Regions from separate parts of the Weizmannia sp. FSL K6-3076 genome, predicted to be linked through region 4. Evidence: predicted binding sites of a transcription regulator. Region 4 holds the regulator's gene; each other region holds the start of a gene.
What was found. Region 4 encodes Rex, which represses fermentation and respiration genes when NADH is low (regulators of the CRP and FNR family bind a similar motif). Its sites were predicted from a motif close to TTGTGAAATATTTCACAA; they were not measured.
Positions count from the first base shown of each region.

Region 1: the regulator Rex is predicted to act here: its motif matches at 2,030-2,047, upstream of NSS95_RS16285 (phosphoketolase family protein).
Region 2: the regulator Rex is predicted to act here: its motif matches at 2,486-2,503, upstream of ric (iron-sulfur cluster repair di-iron protein).
Region 3: the regulator Rex is predicted to act here: its motif matches at 2,302-2,319, upstream of NSS95_RS12075 (formate/nitrite transporter family protein).

Region 1 is NZ_JBBOWU010000001.1:3,440,716-3,445,629, forward strand. It holds gene NSS95_RS16270 (alpha-amylase) at 1-946, shown strand, start outside; gene NSS95_RS16275 (diguanylate cyclase domain-containing protein) at 985-1,245, opposite strand; gene NSS95_RS16280 (GntR family transcriptional regulator) at 1,272-1,997, shown strand; gene NSS95_RS16285 (phosphoketolase family protein) at 2,138-4,522, shown strand; gene NSS95_RS16290 (STAS domain-containing protein) at 4,766-4,914, shown strand, end outside.
Region 2 is NZ_JBBOWU010000001.1:331,509-336,422, forward strand. It holds gene NSS95_RS01575 (Crp/Fnr family transcriptional regulator) at 272-952, shown strand; gene ric (iron-sulfur cluster repair di-iron protein) at 1,723-2,427, opposite strand; gene NSS95_RS01585 (YceI family protein) at 2,832-3,368, opposite strand; gene NSS95_RS01590 (NADH-dependent flavin oxidoreductase) at 4,248-4,914, opposite strand, start outside.
Region 3 is NZ_JBBOWU010000001.1:2,514,869-2,519,782, forward strand. It holds gene NSS95_RS12065 (amino acid ABC transporter permease) at 1-621, shown strand, start outside; gene NSS95_RS12070 (amino acid ABC transporter ATP-binding protein) at 634-1,371, shown strand; gene NSS95_RS12075 (formate/nitrite transporter family protein) at 1,434-2,270, opposite strand; gene NSS95_RS12080 (iron-containing alcohol dehydrogenase) at 2,630-3,790, opposite strand; gene pflB (formate C-acetyltransferase) at 4,169-4,914, shown strand, end outside.
Region 4 is NZ_JBBOWU010000001.1:3,237,368-3,242,281, reverse strand. It holds gene NSS95_RS15330 (ISLre2-like element ISBco6 family transposase) at 1-1,100, shown strand, start outside; gene NSS95_RS15325 (redox-sensing transcriptional repressor Rex) at 1,618-2,301, shown strand; gene tatC (twin-arginine translocase subunit TatC) at 2,452-3,216, shown strand; gene NSS95_RS15315 (YdiK family protein) at 3,253-3,450, opposite strand; gene NSS95_RS15310 (CPBP family intramembrane glutamic endopeptidase) at 3,447-4,175, opposite strand; gene groES (co-chaperone GroES) at 4,544-4,828, shown strand; gene groL (chaperonin GroEL) at 4,882-4,914, shown strand, end outside.

The DNA of each region.
Region 1 (4,914 bases), 200 kb from region 4:
CATTTTCCGTATTGTCGGGGAAAATAAGCATTGGAGTGAGCATGTCGACAACGAATTTGGAAACTTCGATTATTTGATGTACGCGGACATTGATTACAACCATCCGGATGTAAAAAAAGAAATGATCGAATGGGGAAAATGGCTGGCCGATACGACCGGTTGCGACGGCTACCGGCTCGATGCCATTAAGCATATCAACCATGACTTTATCCGCGACTTTGCCGCTGCCTTAATGGAACACCGCGGAGACCATTTTTATTTTGTCGGCGAGTTCTGGAATCCGCAGCTGGAAGCGTGCCAAAAATACCTCGACCATGTACAGTTTAAAATCGATTTGTTCGATGTTGCACTCCATTATAAATTGCATGAAGCATCTAAAAAAGGGCGCGCGTTTGACCTCACGACGATTTTTCATGATACACTCGTTCAAACGCACCCGCTGAATGCTGTTACGTTTGTCGATAACCATGATTCACAGCCGAACGAATCGCTGGAATCATGGGTGGACGACTGGTTTAAGCAGAGCGCCTATGCTTTGATTCTGCTGCGAAAAGACGGTTATCCGTGCGTCTTTTACGGGGATATGTACGGCATCGGCGGCGACAATCCGATTCCCGGAAAAAAAGACGCCCTTTCCCCGCTTTTATCTGTTCGGCGGGAAAAAGCGTATGGCGAGCAAGATGATTATTTCGACCATCCGAACACAATCGGCTGGGTGCGCCGCGGCGTTCCGGAGATCCCGCATTCCGGCTGTGCCGTCGTTATCTCAAACGGCGAGAACGGCGAAAAAAGAATGCTTGTCGGAAAAGAGCGCGCTGGCGAGGTTTGGGTGGACGCTACCGGCAACCGGCAGGAAAAAGTTACAATTGGCGAAGACGGCTATGCAGGATTTCCGGTTAACGGCGGCAGCGTTTCTGTCTGGGTACAGGAAACGGATGAAAACTAAGGAGGGGTACTGTTCCATCTTCCGGAACGGTGCTTATTTCATTCTTTCAGCTTATAACTGTTTTTGCCGCGTTTTTTAATTTCGTACATCGTTTCATCCGCTTTTGCAATCAAGGTTTCTTCATCGCTGCCATGGTCCGGATACAAACTGATCCCGATGCTGCCTGTTGCTTCTATTGAGTGGGGGCCGATTTGGAACGGGCGGCTGAACGCTTCCACCATCCGGTTTTGCAACGCGGTCAAAACTTGGCGCCTGTTGTGATTCATTGAACCAAAAAGAATCTGTGGTAAACTGTTCATACAGAAACCTTTAGAAGGGATACGCCATGGCACAATTCGTATACAAGCAAATTATCGATGATTTGAAACAAAAAATTTTTGCCGGACAGTTCCCCGATATGAAACTGCCGGATGAACGAAGCCTGAGTGAAGCCTATCAGGTCAGCCGCAGTTCCATTAAGCGGGCGCTCTCGAAAATGGCCAACGACGGCATTATTTTTAAAAAACGCGGTTCCGGAACATTCATCAATCCTTTGTATATAAAAAACGCGTCCATTTTTAATTACGAAGGCACAAACCTCGGTGTCACCGACAATTTTCACATGTATGGCCAAAAGCCGGCCACAAAAGTGCTCTGTTTTGAGGTCATTCCGCCGACAGAAGAATTGCAGCGGAATTTGTTTTTGAACCCCCATGATTTTGTTTATAAAATACGCCGGCTCCGCTTGTTTGATGAGGATCCGTTTATGATCGAGACCGGTTATATTCCGATAAAAATCGTCCAAAATTTAACGCCCGAAATCATTGAAGGCTCCATTTTCAACTATCTGGAAGATGTCCACAATATGGCCGTAACGAAATCTTTTTTATCTATTTTTGCAGAACCGTCCAACGCGAAGGACCGTGAACTTTTGCGTTTAAAAGAACATGAACCGGTCGGTATTATGGAAGGCATCTTTTTTCTCGACAACGGCACGCCGTTTGAGTTTTCCCATATGCGGCTCCACTATCAATATTTAAAGTTCAATACATTTGTATCGGTGTCAGAGTAGGCTGAATGCATTTCAGCTTTTTTAGACATGATATGTTCATAATTTCACGAATTTGGACCGTATTAATTTGTAAAAAGATTGATTTTTTAGGTGTAAGCGGTATGATGAACGTAGATGATAAATGAAAGGAAGCGGTTGAAATGGCAATGGCAGCTTCGCAAGTCGCTTATTCCTCCCCTGCTTATCTGAAAAATTTAGATGCATACTGGCGTGCAGCCAACTATATTTCGGTTGGCCAGCTTTATTTAAAAGACAATCCGTTATTAAAAGAACCCGTAAAGCCTTCTGATCTGAAAGCAAAACCGATCGGGCACTGGGGGACGATTTCAGGGCAGAACTTTATTTACGCCCATCTGAACCGAGTGATCAACAAATACGATTTAAATATGTTTTATATTGAAGGGCCGGGGCACGGCGGCCAGGTGATGGTATCCAATTCTTATCTTGACGGCAGTTATACTGAAATTTATCCGAATGTAACACAGGACATAGAAGGGATGAAGAGACTGTTTAAACAGTTTTCATTCCCGGGCGGCATTGCTTCCCACGCGGCACCGGAAACGCCGGGATCGATCCATGAAGGCGGCGAACTGGGCTATTCCCTTTCACACGGCACCGGCGCCATTTTGGACCAGCCCGATTTAATGGCCGCTGTTGTCGTCGGCGACGGGGAAGCGGAAACCGGGCCGCTTGCCACTTCCTGGTTGTCCAACCGGTTCATCAACCCGGTAACGGACGGCGCCGTTCTGCCAATTTTGCTTTTAAACGGTTTTAAAATCAGCAATCCGACCATGCTCTCCCGTATGTCTGATGAACAACTGGCGCTTTATTTTGAAGGGCTCGGCTGGCGGCCGTATTTCGTTGAAGGAGAAGACCCGCAAGAAATGCACCGCGATATGGCGTATGTAATGGACCAAATGATCGAACAGATCCAAGCCATCCAGTCACATGCCCGAAAAACCGGTGACACCACCCGCCCCGCTTGGCCAATGCTTGTTTTCCGTGCGCCAAAAGGGTGGACCGGCCCTAAGGAATGGGACGAGAAGCCGGTTGAACATTCATTCCGCGCCCACCAGATTCCGGTTCCGGTCGACCAGGACCATATGGAACATCTCGATGTTTTAATCAACTGGATGAAAAGTTACAGGCCGGAAGAATTATTCAATGAAAACGGGCGGCTGAGACCGGAAATTGCCGAGATCGCCCCGAAAGGCAGCAAACGAATGGCGATGAATCCTGCCACCAATGCCGGCTTCCATATCAAAGACCTTGATCTGCCGGATTTCCGCGATTATGCGCTGGACAACAAGGAACATGGAAAACAGATGGCGCAGGATATGACCGTTTTAGGGACATATTTAAAAGACGTGATTTTAAAAAATGAAGCCAAACGCAACTTCCGGATTTTCGGCCCGGATGAAACGATGTCGAACCGCCTGGCGCCAGTATTTGAGGCCACAAAGCGGCAATGGGTGGAAAAAATCAAAGAACCGAATGATGAATTTTTGGCACCGGACGGCCGTGTCATTGACTCGCAACTGTCTGAGCACCAGGCGGAAGGATTTTTGGAAGGCTATGTTTTAACCGGCCGCCACGGTTTCTTTGCAAGTTACGAAGCGTTCCTGCGTGTCGTCGATTCGATGATCACCCAGCATTTCAAATGGCTGCGAAAAGCAGCAGAACAAAAGTGGCGTGCGGATATCCCGTCATTGAATGTGGTCGCCACTTCCACTGTATTCCAACAAGATCATAACGGCTATACCCATCAGGATCCGGGCATTCTTGGCCACCTGGCTGATAAAAAACCGGAATTTATCCGCGAATATTTGCCGGCCGATGCCAATACGCTGCTCGCTGTATTTGACAAAATCCTGAACGACCGCGGGAAAATCAATCTGATTGTTTCTTCCAAACACCCGCGCCCGCAATGGTTTACCGTTGAAGAAGCGGAAGAGCTGGCAGACCGCGGACTGAAAATCATTGACTGGGCAAGCACAGACGAAGACGGTGATCCGGATATTGTCATTGCCGCATGCGGGACAGAACCGTTGCTTGAAAGCCTCGCTGCTGTTTCGATTTTGCACGAAAAACTGCCGAAATTGAAGATTCGCATGATCAATGTGCTCGATATTTTGAAATTAAGAAGCCCGGCATTGGATCCGCGCGGCCTTTCGGATGAAGCGTTCGACGCCTATTTTACAAAGGACAAACCGGTTGTTTTTGCCTTCCACGGTTACGAAGGCCTGATCAAAGACTTGTTTTTTGACCGTGCAAACCACAATCTGCATGTGCACGGCTACCGTGAAAACGGGGATATCACAACGCCGTTTGACATGCGCGTGATGAACCAGATGGATCGGTTTGACCTTGTAAAAGAAGTGGTGTCAAGCCTGCCTGATACAGCCCGGCACGCAGCCCTCATCAGCGAAATGGACAGCATGCTGCAAAAACATCATGCGTACATCCGCGAAGAAGGCACAGATCTGCCGGAAATCGAAAACTGGCAGTGGCAAGCGATAAAATAACAGCAAGAAAAACCGGGCGGACGTATCGAAACCGCTGAAAAAACCAATGAAATATAAAACGGCGGGACACCATCATGAATCGTGTCCCACCGTTTTTTCATTCTATAGAGAAAACGGGTTTTTTCTTTTCCAAATCCAACATTTCTATTTCAATAAATAGAATTTTATTTTAAAATAGAAAGACAAGAAATGGCGAAAACGATCATGACCATCAATTCAATCTTACATCATGCGGGTGATAAAATGGAGCTAAGACAGGCATTGCATCATTTTTTCCTTGAAAAAACATGGCAATTGACGGAAGACTGGTACGCATCTCTCGACAAAAACAGCGTGCAGGGGGTTTATGCGTCCACCGACCCCGAAGTGGTTGCAAGACTGAAAGAGCAGAA
Region 2 (4,914 bases), 2.9 Mb from region 4:
TTAACATTGGCTTTGGAGAATACGCGGGGTAATTGAGAGATAGTTGCACTTTATTGAAGGAAGGATAAGAGGCGTTCCGAGGGGGGACACTCTTATTTTTTTAACATTGACTTTGACTTTGGGCGGTGTGCTTATTTTTGTGTACAATAGGGTGTGTTGAGGGATTTGTCCAGCAGGCCGCCTGCAGCTACGTAATGATATCTATGAAATTTGGAGAATACCGAGTAATTGAGGGATAATTGCACTTTATTGAAGAAGGGAAGTGAGCGCTTTGGAAAACCTGCGTAAAATGCCGCTTTTTAAAGGACTCGGGGACGCGGATCTGGCTGTGATCGCCGATATATCTGTTAAAAAGCATGCAGAAAAGGATGCGCATATTTTTTTCCAGGGGGACCCGCAGGAAGCCGTTTATTTTATTGAAAGCGGGGAAGTGAAAATTTACCGCACCGATGCGAACGGCAAAGAGCAAGTTGTCACACTGCTTCGCGATGGCGACATGTTCCCGCATGTTGGTTTTTTCCGTAAAATAAGCTACCCGGCGAATGCGATGGCGGTTGTAGACACGAATCTCGTTGCGATCCGGATTACTGATTTTGAAAACGTGTTGCTCAACAATCCGCAGCTGACCATGACTTTATACGGTGTGATGAGTGATGAAATCCTTGACTTGCAGGACCGGCTCGAAGCCCAGATTTTAAACAACGCTTACGAGCAAGTAGTCAAACTTTTTCTGCGCCTCACCCGCACACATGGCGTTCAGGAAAAAGACGGGTTTGTCCTCGTGAAAACCCCGCTCAACAACTCCGACCTCGCCAACATGATCGGCGTCACCCGTGAAACGGTCAGCCGCACGATCCGCCAGCTTAAAGAAAAAAACCTCATCCTCCCGCAGGAAAAAGGCACATACCTCATTCACCAGGAAAAACTGACGGAGGAACTGCTCGGGGTATAAAGATTTTCCCGCCGGTAAGAATTAAAGCAAAGAAAGACAAGGGGGCGTCGTGGGAGCGAAATGTCTTTCATCGGGGTGATGAAGGACAAAAGAGAGGCGTCCAGGCAGCGAAATGTCTTTCATTGGGGTGATGAAGGACAAAAGAGGGGCGTCCGGGCAGTGAAATGTTCTTCATCAGAGCTATGAAAGACAAAAGTGAAGTGCCCGCGCAGCGAATTGTCTTTCATCAAGGTGATGAAAGACAAAAGGGGGTTGCCCACGCAGCAAAATGTCTTTCATCGGAGTTATGAAAGACAAAAGAGAGCTGGAATCCGAGCAAATTGTCCTTTTGGGGGATTCAAAAAGACAAAAGAAAGCCGGACCCGGGGTGAATTGTCCTTTTGGAGGTTTCAAAAAGACAAAAGAAAGCCGGACCCGGGGTAAATTGTCTTTTTGGGGGCTTCAAAAAGACAAAAGAGAGCTGGAATCCGAGCAAATTGTCCATTTGGAGGTCTCAAAAAGACAAAAGAAAGTCGGACCAGAGGCAAACTGTCTTTTTGGAGGTCTCAAAAAGACAAAAGAAAGCCGGACCCGGGGCAAATTGTCCTTTTGAAGGTCTCAAAAAGACAAAAGAGAGCTGGGATCCGTACAAATTGTCCTTTTGAAGGTCTCAAAACGACAAAAGAGGAACGCACGCGCAACGAGTTGTCTTTCCCCGGGGCCAGGAAAGAAAAATAAAAAGCAAACCGCCCCTTTTTAAAAGGCTGCCTGGGAGGACAGCCTTTTAAAAGTCAAACGGCTTCTTCGAGCAACCGCTTAAATAGAATATTATTCTCCAGGTGAATGTGCTGGAATGTATCATTTTCAAAATTTTCAAGGCGGTGGTATACGAGCTGGAATGTACGGCATGCCCCTTCTGGCAACGTATAGTCATTCGTAATTTCGCGGAGCCGGTGCAAAATTTCCCCGACAGCAGCATGTTCTGTTTCAAGGTCGGTCAAACCGGCTGTCGCGGCTTTCAGGTTAGCGGCAGTTGGAAGATTTTCGTATGCACGAATGGCAGGAAATTGTTCGGTATCTTCTTTTTCAGTGTGCTCCAGCAGTTCTGCTTTTAATTGGTTAAACAGTTCATGCACTTCGATGAGATGCGGGTGGTTGCCGCCGTGGACACGCATCACTTTTGTTACATACGGGCTCAAGTTTGGCAGTTCCTCGCGCAAAAACGCGTGATGGGTGGCCTGAATATAGTTGACAATTTCCGTATAGCCCGCTTCATTCCAATTTTGCTCAGTGCCTTTTCCGGCATATTGGCCATAAAGGTTGCAAATAGCATCAAGTAGTTCATCTGCTGATAGGTTGCGCTTTTCCGCAGCTTCTTTCACAGACACATTGCCGCCGCAACAAAAATCGATACGATTTGCTTTAAACAGATCCGCCGCTTTTGGGAATAAGGTTACGATTTCCCCGACAGTCTGGCTCGTTGTAAAACGTTCCATCGAATTCACTCCTCCATTTCATTGCTGCCTTCATCATAAACCATCAGCACCTGCTTATTTGTGATGCACATCACAGCAATTGAGGAAAGTTCTTATTTATGTTAAGGAAGCGCGAAAAAACGAAGGCCTTCCTTCACATAGAGTGCGTCTAAGTTAAGGAAGCGTGGAAAAACGAAGGCCTTTCTTCACATAGAACCCGTCTACGTTAAGGAAGCACGAAAAAAAGATGTCCTTTCTTCACATAGAGTGCGTCTAAGTTAAGGAAGCGCGGAAAAAAGACGGTCTTTCTTCACCTAGAGCCCGGCTATGTTATTTAATAGAAAAAAAGCATCCCAAAACCTTGGCCATAAGAAGCATGATCTGCCCAAAGAAAAAAGCGCCAATCTAAATTGGCGCCTCCGCAATTATTCTGCTTTGCTTGCTTCTAATTCCACCGTAAATTTGATTTCATCGCCAACGAGGACACCGCCTGTTTCAAGGGCTGCGTTCCAAGTAAGGCCGTAATTGCTCCGTTTTACGGTCCCTTCTGCACTAAAGCCGGCTGTTTCCGCGCCGCTCATCGGGTTTTTCGAAATCCCTTCAAATGTGACTTTAAATGTTTCTTCTTTTGTCACGCCATGAATCGTTAAATCACCGGTAACGTTATAATCATTGTCCCCTGCCTTTGTAACCGACTTGGAAACAAATGTAATATTCGGATATTGTTCAACATCTAAGAAATCAGCAGAACGAAGATGATTATCGCGGTCATCATTTTTCGTATGAATGCTCCTGGCATCAACAATAAAAGAAACTTTTGCATCCGTTAAATCTTGGGGATCAGCTTCGATTTCGGCTTCGAAATTTTGAAAAGACCCTTTTACTTTTGAAATCATCATATGTTTTACTGTGAAATCAATGGTGCTATGTGCATAGTCAACTGCCCATTTTGTTTTTGTCATCCTAAATTCCTCCTGTTTTTAAAACTTACTTTTCGTAACTTAGTTTAATATCGTAAGTTAAAAAAGTCAAGAAAACCGAACCCTTTTTTTAAAAGGGTTCGGTTTCTGAATCAGCAGGTAGGCAACATCCTGCATGTTAATGGTGCTTTTTGCACTTTCTTTTGCAGTATAGTGGTTCTTACACCAGGCAGAATCCTGCATTGTTAACGGTGTTTGCGGGAACCAATTCGGGCACGCCGTAAGTCGCGCAAAAGCCGCGTGCTGAAAACCCGCAGCAATGCGTGTCAATCAATAACTGGAGAAGGTAGGTAATTCCAGCCCAAAAATTGCATGCCAACTTATATATAATGATGCCCATTCCATCGCATCCATATACTCCGGCTCTAGCTCTAGGCCAGATTAGGCAGGTGCAGCCATTCATTCCTTGACCATTACATATGCTTCACTTCAGTTGTCAACCGAGCTTCGCGGCGCAGCCAATCATTTCTGGACAATTGCGTATGCTCAATTCGATCGCCAACTGGGCCCCGCAGTGAGCCATTCAATCTTTGGCCATTATATATGCTTCGTCAACCGAGCCCCGCGACAAAGCCAACCATTTCTTGACCATTACGTATGCTCAATTCGATCGCCAACTGGGCCCCGCAGTGAGCCATTCAATCTTTGGCAATTACATATGCTTCAATTCGATCGCCAACCGAGCTCCGCGGCAAAGCCATTCATTTCTTGACAATTGCGTATGCTCAATTCGATCGCCAACCGAGCTTCGCGGCAAAGCCATTCATTCCTTGGCCATTACGTAAACTTCAATTCGTGTATCAACCGAGCCTCGCAAGCGCAGCCATTCATTCTTTGACAATGCCGTGCAACATGCAGATGTCATTCTGCAAACGGGAACCAGCCCGGCGTTGAGATGATCATCTTCCACAGCGGTTCCGGAATAACGAGCCGTTCGCGGTCGTCTTTTCTTAACGCGGTTTGAATTGCATCCTCCTGGCCGGCTTTAATTTTTTCCACCCAATGCGGCTCCATGACAAGCTCACGGCCGAGGGCAATAAGCGGTACATCGGTTTCCATTGCCTTCAAAACCTCGTCTCCTGTGTGCAGGGAGCCGACGCCGATCAAAGGCACGCGGCCTGCGACATGTTCCACGATCTGTTCCATGCGCGGACGGCCGGGTTCACCGCCGCGGCGGGCTTTAGACCAGAAGTGCTGCAGGGAAATATGCACATAGTCGAGCTCTTTTTCCATCAGCGCATCCAAAAGCGCGAACGTGTCATCCATCGTAATCCCCGGTTCGTACGGTTCTTCCGGGGATAAGCGGTATCCGACTAAAAACGGCCGGTCCGCATATTCCGCCACCGTTTTTTTCACAGCATCGACGACAGCAAGCGGGAATGCAAGCCGTTTTTCCAGACTGCCGCCCCACTCGTCTTCACGCCGGTTCGTATACGGGGAGAAAAATTGTTGAATCAGATAGCCGTTTGCACCGTGAATTTCAACGCCATCAAAACCGGCTTCGATCACGCGGCGTGTTGCTTCGCCA
Region 3 (4,914 bases), 720 kb from region 4:
CTGAAGGGAGCTTTGCATTATACGATTCCATTAACGATTATTACTTTCTGTATCGGTCTTGTGCTGGCACTCGCCACGGCGCTGGCACGGATTTCCGGCATTAAAATACTGGAATGGATTGCCCGAATCTATGTCTCAGCAATCCGCGGAACCCCGTTGCTTGTGCAATTATTTATCATTTTTTACGGGCTGCCGTCTGTGCACATTACCATTGGTTCTTTTCCAGCCGCCATTATCGGCTTTTCGCTCAATGTCGGCGCGTATGCATCAGAAATTATCAGGGCAGCGATTTTGTCGATTCCAAAGGGACAATGGGAAGCAGCCTATTCGATCGGGATGAACTATTCACAGGCTTTGAGAAGAATTGTACTCCCACAGGCCGTCCGCGTATCGGTACCGCCACTTTCTAATACGTTTATCAGTCTCGTGAAGGATACGTCTCTTGCTTCCTTGATTTTGGTGGCCGATCTGTTCCGTAAAGCCCAGGAAATTGCCTCCACCACTTATCAATTTATGCTGCTGTATGTCGAAGCGGCCTTTTTGTACTGGGTGATTTGTTTGATTCTCTCAATAATCCAGCAAAAATTGGAAGGCCGTTTTGATAAATACATCAGCAAGTAAGGAGGGACCTGTATGATTCGAATAGAAGGGTTACATAAACAATTCGGCAACCTTGAAGTGCTAAAAGGAATTGACTTAACCATTGAAAAAGGGAAAGTGATCGTCATCATCGGCCCATCCGGTTCTGGTAAAACCACGCTGCTTCGCTGCATGAATGCTCTTGAAGTTCCAAATCAAGGCAGAGTACAGATCGGTGATGTATCCGTTGACTTTTCCCAACATCCCGGTAAAAAAGAACGCGCGGCTTTGCGGCAAAAATCCGGCATGGTTTTCCAACAGTACAATCTTTTCCCGCATAAAACGGTTCTCGAAAATGTGATTGAGGGGCCCATCATTGTAAAAAGGAAAAACCGCCAGGATGCAGTAAAAAAAGCTGAAATACTGCTGGAAAAGGTAGGCCTGCTTGATAAAAAAGATGCGTATCCGGCAAGCCTTTCCGGCGGTCAGCAGCAGCGCGCCGGGATTGCGCGGGCGCTTGCGATGGAGCCGGAAGTAATGCTGTTTGACGAACCGACATCCGCACTGGACCCGGAACTTGTGAGCGGCGTGCTGAATGTGATGAAGGAGCTTGCTGAAGAAGGGATGACAATGGCCGTTGTCACACACGAAATGCGGTTTGCCCGCGAAGTTGCAGACAAGGTGATTTTCATGGATGGCGGTGTCATCCTGGAGCAAGGCAAACCGGAAGAAGTATTCCATCATCCAAAAAACGCACGGACCAAGCAATTCCTGCAGCTGATTCAAAGCTAATGAAACGGATCAGGTTTTTCGATATAAAACGAGCTGCCCTCTATCAGGCAGCTCGTTTTATATTACTTGATTTTTTCAGCCGAAAAAGGGGATACGGTGTGTGTGTCAACAACAGCAACCGGCACTTTTTCTTTTTTCTTTGATGTTAAGAAGGCGTACATGGCACCGACAAAGACGCCGCCGCCAATCATATTGCCGAGCGTTACCACACCAAGGTTGTGCAAAATGCCCACGAGTGTAATGGTATCCGGGTGTGGTGCGGCAAGTGCCAGCGAGAACAGCACCATATTGGCAATGCTGTGTTCGTAGCCTGAAATGACGAAGCCAAACACGAGCAGCATCATCGAAGCGATTTTAGCCCCGTCTCCCTTTACGTTTATCGGAACCCAGAACCCTAAACAAACAAGCCAGTTACAAAGAATCGAACGGAAAAACATTTGGGCCGTCGTCAGGCTAATTTTCCCACCAACAACCGACATTAAAAACTGGCTGTTATCCGAATCCGCATAGAGTCCGCTGTAATGGATAAACAGCGCGAAAATCGCCGCACCGATCAAATTTCCGGCATACGTTGCCACCCAGTTTGTGAGCGCATCTTTCCAAGTTGTCGCTTTTTTTACCGTGCTCATTGTCATCATCATCGTATTGCCGGTAAAAAGCTCGCCGCCGCCAAACATAATAAGCACAAGCGCTGCGCCAAAAAATATTGAAGCCATAAAGGAAGTAACCGGAGACTTCGCATCAAAAAACGGCTCAGCAAGACGGTAACATATTATAATGGCAAAACCGATGAACATACTTGCCAACGCTGCTTTTGTCACATAACGAAGCAAGGATTCTTCCAGATATTTTTTCTTATTTAATGCCATTTGAACAACAGATTCAACGGCCTCGTACATAAACACCATCTCCAACATGAAAAATGTTTAATTGTGAATCATATCACAAACAACTGCCTTTCTATCATATCCCCTTTTTCCCTGTTTGTGTTTGTATATATTTTGAACGTTTATGAAACGATTACACGAGAAAAGGTAAACCAGCAAGGATATGAAAATTCCGAGAAAGCGAGATTGGAATAATACATTTGAGGTATGGGAAGATAAATAGTAAGATGAAGTGTAAATCTTTAGTATAAAAAAATAAATTTACAGATCCCCACGTTGGGGTGAATAAATCTCAGGATTAGGAAAATAAATTACGGATTTGGGTGAATAAAAAGGAGGAGATGCTGTTCACACCTCCTCCGTCTTCTTCCTTACATCGCTGCTTTTATAATCGCTTCCACTTCTTTTTGTGTTGGTTTGCGCGGGTTTGTGGCTGCGCACGCGTCCTGCATCGCATGCTGGGCGAGGATTTCGATATCTTCTTCTTTAGCCCCGAGTTCTTTAAAGCCTTTCGGAATGTTCAGCTGTGCTGCCAACCTTTCTATTGCTGTAATGGCTTTTTCCGCCGCTTCGTCGACGCTCAGGCCATCCGTCTTCTCACCCAGTGCAACGGCAATTTCTGCAAATCTTTCTTTCCGCGCAATCAGATTGAAACGGCACACATGCGGGAGCAAAATCGCATTGCAAACGCCGTGCGGCAAGTTATAGAAACCGCCGAACTGGTGCGCAATCGCGTGGACATAGCCCAAAGATGCATTATTAAACGCCATGCCTGCCAAATACTGCGCATATACCATTTGTTCACGCGCTTCCATATCATTGCCGTTTGCAACAGCCTTTGGCAAATATTGCGGAATAATTTGGATCGCTTTAATGGCGCATGCATCTGTTACCGGTGTGGCCGCAGTTGAAACATACGCTTCCACTGCATGGGTCAAAGCGTCAAGCCCCGTTGCCGCAGTTAAAGACGGCGGCATCCCGACCATTAATAATGGATCATTAATGGACAAAACCGGTGTCACATGTTTATCTACAATCGCCATTTTCACTTTCCGACTCGTATCGGTAATAATCGTAAATTTTGTCATTTCGCTGGCAGTCCCGGCTGTTGTATTAATTGCAACGAGCGGCACCATTGGTTTTTCAGAACGGTCCAGCCCTTCATAATCATGGATTTTGCCCCCATTGGCCGCAACGAGCCCGATCCCTTTTGCACAGTCATGCGCGCTCCCGCCGCCAAGTGAAACGATTGAATCGCAATTTTCTTCATGATAGGTTTTTAACCCGTCTTCCACATTTTTGTCTGTCGGATTTGGTTCAGCCTTCGGATAGATCGCCACTTCCAGGCCGGCTTCTTTTATATAGGCTGCAATTTTTTCGGAATACCCCAGTTGGTGGAGCCCTTCATCGGTTACAATCAGCGGTCTGCGACACCCAAGATTTTTCAGCCTGTTTCCAATTTCTTCTGCCGTCCCCTGTCCAAACAAGTTTACGGAAGGCATTTGAAAATCAGTACGTAATCCTGTTAACATCTTTCCCCACTCCTTTTATGTAACTGCTTACATGAAAAATATAACGCAAACGCTTTCATCTGGCTGTGCCAATTTTGTGAAATATTGAGCATGTTACCAAATCACAAACTCTCCCCAAGAAAAATAATCATGTGAAAAACTGATCAATTTGTGTTATAACACGCTTTCATCGCATTTTTCTATTATATATCTACGGCCAAATGTTTTGAACATTCTTTGACAACTGCTTTTTTTGGCCCCAAAATGTGAACGCTATCACTATCTTTTTAAAATCGACCATGCTAAAATGAAAGCGTAATAAGAAATGTTCACTATTTAACAAACAAACATCCAATTCTGAAGGCAGCTCATTAATAGGCTTAAAGGAGGCCATTTAAAATGACTGAACAATTACTGACAAAAGCAACGCTCTCCAAAAAACAATGGGAAGGCTTCAAAGGAGGAAACTGGCAAAAAGAAATCGATGTAAGGGACTTTATTCTGAAAAATGTAACCCCTTACGAAGGCGATGAAAGCTTTCTTGCCGGCCCGACTGAAGCCACTTTAAAATTATGGGATCAGGTCATGGAACTGTCGAAACAGGAACGCGAAAAAGGCGGCGTCCTGGATATGGATACGAAAATTGTATCTACCATTACATCGCATGGCCCGGGCTATTTAAACAAAGAACTTGAAAAAATTGTCGGTTTCCAAACCGATAAACCGTTCAAACGTTCGATGATGCCGTTTGGCGGAATCCGGATGGCAGAAAGTGCCTTAAAATCTTACGGCTATGAAATTGATCCGGAAATCAAACATATTTTTACAGAATGGCGGAAAACCCATAACCAAGGTGTATTCGATGCCTACACACCGGAAATCAAAGCTGCACGGCATGCCGGCATTGTAACAGGCCTTCCGGATGCTTACGGCCGCGGCCGCATTATCGGCGACTACCGGCGCGTTGCCCTTTACGGTGTAGATTATTTAATTGAGCAAAAGAAAAAAGATCTCGATTTAATCGGCTGCGGCTTGATGACAGAAGAAGTCATCCGTGAACGTGAAGAACATTCGGAACAAATTCGTGCATTGCAAGAATTGAAACAAATGGCACAAAGCTACGGATTCGATATTTCCGAACCGGC
Region 4 (4,914 bases):
TAGTGGAATTAAAGGTGGCAGAGTTGGCAAGTGAGAACACCTATCGGGAAGTAGCTGATATTTTAAAAGAGTGGACAGCAGTGAGTCTTAGTCACACAACTGTAGGGAACATGGTAAAACACGTAGGGAAAACTCAGGCGGAAGCCGATAAGGCACTTGTAGAAGAGCTAGAAATAGCTGTTTCCCTGCCTGAGGGGAAGAAGGTAGACTACCTGTTTTCTGAAGCAGATGGTGTATTCGTTCGGGGACTAAAAAAGAAACAGAGTATGGAAGTCCACCACGCCATTCTCTATGAGGGATGGGAAACCAATGGTAAAAGGGTCTCCCTGCGTCAGCCCACAGTCATCATGACAACGGAAGCCATCCAGACATTTTGGGATGAAGTCCAAGCCACAGCTGCCAACACCTACTCCCTCGAAAAAACGCATGTCATTACAAACAGTGATGGAGGTGCGGGATACACAGCTGAACGGTTTCAAACAGCTTTCTCACAGTCGGAATTTCCGGTGCTCAACCAGCTGGATACCTACCACGTTGCACAAGCCATCATAAGGACATTTGGGGGCGGAAAGAGCGAGATCAAGGAGCAAATTAGAAAAGCGATTAGAACGCATGACCTGGACCAATTCACGTTATATTTGGATACGCACGAAAGCACCTTGACGGATAAAAAGGCTCTCAAGAAAATCAAGGAATTCCGTTCGTATATCTTGAAAAACTGGGACCGCATTTTTGACTGGAGAGACAGGGTGAAAAACGTGCCGGAAGGTGCGAGAGGCCTAGGAGCGATGGAATCGAATCAAAGGCATATCTCCTTCAGGATGAAAAAAAGGGGCATGCATTGGAGTGAACTTGGCGCAGAAGCCATGGTGAAAATCAAACAAGGCATACTCAATGGGACATTGAGAGAAGCCTATCTGAAACACCGTTCAAGAAGCGAGAGAAAGCAACGGAACTTGAAACAATCCATCAGGATGTCTCAACTACTCAAGCAGCCTGTACGCCCGTCAGTGGGCGTAAAGCACGGATCAGTTGCCCTGCATTCAAGCAGTTCATCGGCAATGGGACATTTAAGCAAAATATTAGAGCTTTCGTTTTAAGCCTGGCTCAGTGGGGACTGATCGTTGAGGCGCGCGAAATTTACGAGACTCCTGCGGGAAAAGCGAGCCAGGAGAGACCCCGCAGCGAGGTACGAGCGAGGAGGCTCGCCGGCCGCCCGCGGAAAGCGAGTGAATTTCGCGCGCCTCAACATCCCCGTTATCCATCTTTATACGGAAATATTACATCTTTTCCGAAAATTACACCGAGCAAGTAAAGCACGGTAGCCGAAAGTGTACAAAAAGAGTGTCTTGGAATACCCGATATTTAAACCTTGTCGAGAAAAACTTGACACATACAATTCGTAAAAACCCATGAAAAAAATGCTTACTTGTGATATATTTAACATAGTTGGAGAGAGAAAAAGACGCATGCAGGCATTTTTTTAAAACATATTTTTTCTTTGCTCAGATAGGAGTAATATTATAATGAAGAATGGCAGCGCTGCCATTCTGGAATGGACGCACGATTGGAACCAACAGCACAAAAAACTTAAGCTTTCAACTTGGGGGATTTCACATGAAGGATGAATCAGTAAAAATACCGCAAGCCACTGCAAAACGGCTTCCATTATATTACCGGTACCTGAGAAATTTATATACACTTGGCAAGCAAAGGGTATCCTCGGCGGAACTGAGTGAAGCGGTGAAAGTCGACTCCGCTACGATACGCAGGGATTTTTCCTACTTCGGGGCACTTGGAAAAAAAGGTTATGGTTATAATGTAAAATATTTATTGTCTTTTTTCGGCAAGACGCTGAACCAGGATGAGATCACAGATGTAGCGCTGGTTGGCGTTGGGAACCTCGGTACAGCCCTTTTGAATTACAATTTTTCGAAGAATAACAGCGCACGGATTGTGATGGCATTTGACAATGACCCCGGGAAGGTGGGGAGCCATGTTGGCAATGTGCCTGTTTACAGCATGGACGAATTAAGAGAACGGCTTTGCGCGGAAGATGTGACGGTTGTGATTTTGACGGTCCCCGCTTCCAGTGCCCAGGCAGTGACAGACGAGCTTGCCAGTACAAATGTAAAAGGCGTTTTAAACTTTACACCTGCCCGGCTGAACGTGCCGCCGGATATCCGCGTCCATCATATTGACCTGGCCGTGGAACTACAGGCACTGATCTATTTTTTAAAACATTATTCAAATGATGAAGAAAATTTGAAAGAAACAAAAGAGCCGGTTGCGAAGCCATAGCCAAAAAGCTTTTTTTCCGTTATCATAGTGGGTACAGGGGGTGGCCCGATTGAAAACGGAATGCAGGCGCAAATGGCAATGGCCGGATTTGGCTGTGGCGTGCAAAGGGAAAAGGGCGGATTCAACGCCGGCACTTAAAGGGGAACGGCGATGAATACGAAAAAAATGCCGGTTACCGGACACATCCAGGAATTGAGAAAGCGGTTAATTACCGTTCTCATTTTCTTTCTGTTTGCCCTGGTTGTTGGCTTTTTTACCGCAAAACCTGTTATACGTTATTTGCAGCATGCCAAAAATGCCGGCATGTTCACGATGAATGCCTTCAGGGTAACCGATCCTATTAAGGTTTTTATGGAAGTTTCGGTTGTGATCGCATGCCTATTGACCCTGCCGGTGATTTTGTACCAGCTTTGGGCGTTTATAAGCCCGGGGCTGTATGAGAAAGAAAAGAAACTGACATTAAGTTACATTCCTGTTTCCATCTTGCTTTTTATAGCCGGCGTTTCTTTTTCCTATTTCGTGCTTTGTCCGCTGATGGTGAAGTTTATGATGGGCTTGTCAAATGAAATGGGCATTCGTGCGGTGATCGGGATCCGGGAGTATATTCAGTTTCTGCTAGAGATCACGCTTCCGTTTGGCTTTGTGTTCCAAATGCCGGTCGTGGTCCTGTTTCTGACCCGGCTTGGCATCATTACGCCGAGACTGTTGAAAAAGGTAAGAAAATATGCGTATCTTGCTTTGATTGCAGCTGCCGGCATCATCACCCCGCCGGACGTGTTTTCGCAGCTGATTACCTTTGTTCCACTCGTTTTGCTGTATGAAGCAAGCACACTGATTTCGAAAATGGCGTACCGCAATGCCAAAAAAGCGGCAAAAGAAATGCCAATGGATGAACAGACGATTGCTTCTGAATAAGAAAGCCGTTTTCCGGACGGAGCCGGAAAACGGCTTTTATTTTTTCACTGAGTTTTTCAGCTTGAAATGGAGAAAGATCAGCCTGATGCCGGAACCCAGATCCAATGTTGCAATCAACAGCAGTAAATAAGAAAAAAAGCCCCAGCCGCCCACTTGTACCTGCTGAATGGCAAAATAAGTGAACAAAGCCCCGAGCAGGCAGTTTACAATCCCTGAAAAAAGTGGTCTCATCATAGAAGTCCTCCAATTGAGCTGTAAATTTCATGTACGGATGTCTGCAGAACGGACGGGTGCAAAAGCAGCCTCACGACCACAATCGTGTTCATGGAAACATGCGCAAACATGGAAACGGTGATCCGGTTTGTTTTCTCGTATAAATAAGCGAGCGTCAGCCCTAAAAGGGAATATAAAAACAAGTGGCTCGGTTCGGTATGCGCGAGTCCGAAAATAACCGAGCTGACAATACCGGATAAAAGGAATGAAAAGCGCCTGCGCAGCGTGCCGAAAATGATTTTCCGAAAAACGATTTCCTCGAGAATCGGCCCTGCGATCGAGCTGATGAGGATGACGAGCGGAAATCTTTCAATCAGCGCCATGATTTGCTGCGTATTGTTGGAGGCAGCCGGGGCACCGAATAATGATTCAATGATCGCGGCTGCAGTCTGGGCAAAGAAACAAAGAAAGACGCCGCCTATTGCCCATATGGCGGATGGCGCGGCCGGAAGCGGTTCAGTCCGGTCTGTTTCTTTCTTTGCGGCTTTTCTTAAAAAGTACAGGACGATGATCAGCCCGATGATAAAGCTGATGACGGTCCAAAGCGGGGGCGTCAATGTCCGCATGCTGTCTGCCGGTTCGTGGAAAACGTTCACCCCGGCATAGTAGAGCAACGGATACCCGACGGCGCCGGACAGCAGCATAAGGATGTACGTCACGAGAATATACACATACTCTTTTTTCACGCGTTCTTTTCCTTTCTTGCCAGTTCAAAGTTTAAAGGATCGCAAATTCGTCCAATATGTTCATTGTACTATTGAACCGGGCGGGGTTCAAATGCCGTGCGCAGAGCCAGCCTTTTCAGTTGCATATCCGGATGGTGATCAAGCATACTTATAAAAGGGCAAGCGGCTGAAATGGAGGCGCGCAACCGGCATCCTTTGACGGGGCTCTTTAAAGGATGCAGGGCCCGAAAAAAATAAAAAAAGTTGGATGAGAGACTTGCAAAAAAGCAAGGAATTATTTATTATAATAAATGTGTTAGCACTCAACTTATGCGAGTGCTAATAATGGACAAAATTTTACATAATACGAATTAAGGAGGTTGTTTCACGTGTTAAAACCACTGGGTGATCGCGTTGTCATTGAATTAGTTGAATCGGAAGAAAAAACAGCAAGCGGTATTGTCCTGCCTGACACGGCAAAAGAAAAGCCACAGGAAGGCAAAGTTGTGGCTGTCGGTTCCGGGCGTACCCTTGATAACGGTGAACGTGTTGCCATCGATGTAGCAGTAGGCGACCGCATCATCTTCTCGAAATATGCCGGCACTGAAGTGAAATATGACGGAAAAGAATACTTAATCCTTCGTGAAAGCGATATTCTGGCGGTTGTGGAATAAGCCTGGCTTGTTGAAACATAGAAATAACGATATGACATGAGGAGGTTTTATAAATGGCAAAAGAAATTAAATTCGGCGAAGAAGCC